2 regions of the Micromonospora arida genome follow, and region 1 is predicted to be linked to the other one. Evidence: riboswitches for the same ligand, from Rfam matches in the RefSeq annotation. Region 1 holds a riboswitch; the other holds the start of a gene.
The links. A riboswitch is a leader RNA that binds a small molecule or an ion and turns the genes downstream of it on or off. The one in region 1 is predicted to bind thiamine pyrophosphate.
Positions count from the first base shown of each region.

Region 2: another riboswitch for thiamine pyrophosphate. It lies ahead of ACFYP0_RS13790 (ECF transporter S component); the one in region 1 lies ahead of thiE (thiamine phosphate synthase).

Region 1 is NZ_JBIALC010000008.1:245,920-248,112, forward strand. Features, by position in the region: gene thiO (glycine oxidase ThiO) at 1-695, opposite strand, end outside; gene thiE (thiamine phosphate synthase) at 689-1,315, opposite strand; TPP riboswitch at 1,310-1,419, opposite strand; gene ACFYP0_RS23780 (ThuA domain-containing protein) at 1,733-2,193, shown strand, end outside.
Region 2 is NZ_JBIALC010000003.1:553,558-555,750, forward strand. Features, by position in the region: gene ACFYP0_RS13780 (aminoglycoside N(3)-acetyltransferase) at 1-151, opposite strand, end outside; gene ACFYP0_RS13785 (alpha/beta fold hydrolase) at 181-1,002, opposite strand; TPP riboswitch at 1,110-1,214, shown strand; gene ACFYP0_RS13790 (ECF transporter S component) at 1,289-1,882, shown strand; gene ACFYP0_RS13795 (ABC transporter ATP-binding protein) at 2,012-2,193, shown strand, end outside.

The DNA of each region.
Region 1 (2,193 bases):
CCGTCGGGCGCGCGGAGCCGGAGGACCTGGCCCTTCACCGGCCGCACGGGCAGGCCGGTGAGCGCGGCGGCCCCGCAGCCGGCGGCGACCACGGTGACCTGCCCGTCCACATCGGACAAGGACCGGACCGGCTGCGGCACGAGCACCGCGCCGGCCCGCTGCGCGGCCGTGCGCAGCGCCGGCACCAGCAGGCGGGGGTCGACCTGATGGTCGGTGGGCGCGAGCGCACCGCCGCGCACCCGCGGGGCGAGCGCCGGTTCGCGGTCGCGCAGCTCGCTGGGGCGCAGCGGCGTCACGGGCAGACCCAACCCCTGCTGGTACGCCCACAGCCGGCGCGCCTCGGCCAGGTCGTCGCCGGTGAGCCCGACCATCAGCGTGCCCTCGGCCCGGTAGCCGATCTCGACTCCGGTCGTCTCGGTCAACTCGGCGGCGAACGCCGGCCAGCGGGCGGCGGACGCCAGCAGCAACCCGGTCAGCTGCCGCTCACCGAAGTACGCCTCGGCGACCGGGGAGAGCATGCCGGCGGCCACCGCCGACGCCCCCGAGCCGGGCGCCGGATCGTGCACCACCACCCGCAGCCCACGCGCGGCGCAACGCCAGGCGATCGCCAGCCCGATCGGCCCCGCCCCCACCACTGCCACGTCCGGCCGGACCCGGTCGCTCGACGGCGGTGACGGGGACCGGCCGGTCAGCACGTCAGGGCCTCGATCAGCTCGGCGGTGGCCCGTGCCGGGTCGGCTGCGGTGGAGACCGCACCGACCACCGCCACCCCGTACGCCCCGGCGGCCCGCAGCGCCGGCACCCGGGCGGCGGTCACTCCGCCGATCGCGATGACCGGAACGTCGACGGCGTCGACGACGGCGCGTACCCCGGCGGGCCCGATGGGGTCCGGTAGGCCGGTCTTGGTGCTGGTGGTGTGACACGGCCCGACGCCCAGGTAGCTGGCGCCCGCCGCGACTGCCTCGCGCGCCGGGCCCGGCGCGCGGGCCGTGGCGCCCAGCACACCGGTGGGGCCGAGCACCCGGCGGGCGGCGGCGACCGGCAGGTCGTCGGCGCCGACGTGCCCACCGGCGGCGCCCACCGCCAGCGCCACGTGCAACCGGTCGTTGACCAGGCAGGTCGCCCGGTACGGCGCGCAGAGCGCGAGCACCCGCCGGGTCAGGTCGTACGCCTCGCGGTCGGTGGCGGAATCCTCGACCCGGACCTGTACCACCAGGTCGGCATGGGCCACGGTGAGGGCGGCGCGAACCACGGCAAGTGGGTCGCGACCCGGTCGGGTGTCGGTGATGAGATGCAATCGCCCCAGGGACGGCACGGCAACGCTCCTCCCTGCGCCGGCATTACCCGGATCAGGTTCGACGGTCGGGGGCTGTCAGCCCCCCTCTCAGCCCGGTACACCGGGCTCCCGTGGGTTACTTGCGTGTCACCGTACGACAGATCCGCCGGCCTGCCAAGGCGCGGGGTCGGCGGTGGCCGACCGGCCGGGCCGCGTCAAAACGAGCGAGATCCAATGGGGCACTTCATACGGTCCTGTTCGGAATGTCGCCCCCCGTTGCAGAACCGTTACCCGTCCGCATCTTGCCCGACATCGAGAGAGCCGAATTAATTTGTTCAGCGATTCGACAAAATGTCGGTGGGGGCACCCTGGCACGGTGTGACCACCGGCTCCATCAGGGACGGCCTTCGGCGAGCCGACTCCCGCGAGCTCTGTCACTACGACACAGGAGGCGGCGTGTCCCGTTCTCGTCGTGCCCGTACACCCATCACCGCAACCCTGATCTCCCTGGCCATGGCCTCGACCACCCTGTTCGGCGCGCCCGCGCAGGCGGCCGCCCAGGTTCCCCCACGGGATGCGAAAGCCGCAGCCCCGGTCAGCCAGGTGGCGCCGAAGGCGCCAAAGGCCGCGGCCGATCCCTTCTCCGTCCTCGTCTTCTCCAAGACCGCCGGCTTCCGGCACGACTCCATCCCCACCGGCGTCGCCGCCATCCAGCAACTCGGCGTCGCCAACGGATTCACAGTGGACAACTCCGAGGACGGCGCCGCATTCAACGACGCCAACCTGGCGAAGTACAAGGCGGTGATCTGGCTCTCCACCACCGGTGACGTGCTCAACGCCGACCAGCAGGCGGCGTTCGAGCGCTACGTGAAGGCCGGCGGCGGCTACGTCGGCATCCACGCCGCGTCGGACACCGA
Region 2 (2,193 bases), on a different contig from region 1:
CGAGCACCACCGCGTGCGGGCCGCCGCTGACGAAGCCCAGCGGACGCAGCGAGGCGTGCACCAGCATCGTCGCGCCGGGCCGTACGCCCAGCACGCGCAGCTGCGCGGCGATCGAGCGACGGCTGCCCGGCCCTCTGGCGTCCGTCGTCACGATGGCTCTCCCCCGGTGACCCGCACGACTCAGGCCGTTCCGCCGGCTCGGGCCAGGATCGCCTCGGCGAGCGGGGCCGGCGCCGCGTCCGGGATCCAGTGACTCACCCCGGGCAGCTGAACGAAGCGGTAGTCCCCGGTGACGTTCTGCGCGCACGCCTCGGCGGCGGTCCGGCCGATGGCGATGTCCCGGTCACTCCAGACGTACGTGGTGGGCACCGCGACCGGGCCGACGGCGGCCAGGTCGGCGCGGGACATCGCCCGGTACCAGTTCAGCGCGGCCGTGAGCGCACCCGGCTCGCGCATCGGGTCGGCGTACCGGTTCGCGTCGCCCACCCCGCCGAGCATCTTGCGCAGCGCCGTCGCGTTGAACGCCAGCAGCACCTTCTCCGCCTTGTCCGGCTTACGGAACAGCGCGATGTACGACGACCGGGCCTTCTGTTGGCTGTCGTTGGCCAGGGCGTGCGCCATGGCCGCCGGATGCGGTACGGACACCGCGGTCAGCGTGTGCACCCGCTCGGGGTGCCCGGCGGCGACCGCCCAGGCCACGATCGCGCCCCAGTCGTGGCCGACCAGGTGCACGGCATCCAACCCGAGGGCGTCGAGCACCGCCACCACATCGGCGACCAGTTCGGGGATCCGGTAGTCGGCCACCGCCGTGGGTCGGGCGCCGGGTGAGTAACCGCGCTGGTCCAGCGCGTACGTGCGCAGCCCACCCGCGTGCAGCGCCGGCACCACGTCGTCCCACTCGCCACTGTGCTGAGGGAAACCGTGCAGCAACAGGACGGGTACGCCGTCCGTCGGACCGCCGACAGTCACCTCGAATGTGAAGCCTCGCGCGTCAACCCGCATGATCGGAAGCGTACCCAGCCGGCGGTCGGCCGGTCGCTCCCGCAGGTCAGGCGGATGCCCTGCTGGGCCCGCGACCGTGGTCGGTGTTAGCGTCAGCGAGACAACTTCATATCCGACAGGGGAGCGCACAGCGCTGAGAGTGCGGGCACGCCCGCAGACCCTCGAACCTGATCTGGGTAATGCCAGCGCAGGGAGTTCGGTCGACCTCCAGCCGCGCCGCAGTCCGGTGCCACCGGACGCGGCGTGCGTCTTCTCCTGGTTCGCACTCACGAACTGGGAGCAACACATGAAATCCACCCCCGACACACACCGTTGGCGCACCATCGACATCGTGGTCGCCTCGGTGATCGCGGTCGCCTTCGGCGTCATCTTCTGGGCCTGGGGCCTGGTCTGGAGCGCCACCGAGGGCGCGTTCGCCTTCTTCCCGCCGGCGCAGACGCTGCTCTACGGCGTCTGGCTGATGCCGGCGGTGATCGGTGGGCTGGTCATCCGCAAGCCCGGCGCCGCGCTCTACTGCGAGACCGTGGCCGCGGTCCTGTCCGCGCTGCTGGGCAGCCAGTGGGCCGGCACGGTGATCCCGCAGGGCATCGTGCAGGGCATCGGCGCCGAGCTGGCCTTCGCCGCCTTCCGGTACCGGTCGTTCCGGCTGCCGACCGCGGTGTTCGCGGGCGCGCTGACCGGCCTCAGCGCCGCGCTGTTCGACTTCTTCGTCTGGAACGTCGACTACGCGCTGACCGACTACCGCATCCCGTACGCGCTGCTCACCATCGTCAGCGCCACCGTGATCGCCGGCCTGGGCGGCTGGCTGCTCACGAAGGCCCTGGCCAACACCGGCGTCCTGGACCGCTTCCCCGCAGGCCGAAACCGAGCCCTGATCTAACCCACACCCACTCGCGTCGATCATGAGGTTGACGGGCGGATGGATCTTCATAACCACCGTCAACCTCATGATCGACCGTGCAGGGTGGGGTGGGGTGGGGGGCGGTTGGGTGGTTGGAGGGGTGGGTTGGTGGGCGGGGTACTGCTGCGGGGGTTCGGGTGGCGGCACGCTGGGCGGCGCGCCTGGGCCGTTCGGGGCGTTGATCTGCGGGTTGAGGCTGGGGAGCGGGTTTTGCTTCTCGGGCCCTCCGGGGCCGGCAAGAGCACCCTGCTCAGCGCCCTGGCCGGGCTGCTTCCTGAGGACTCCGGCGA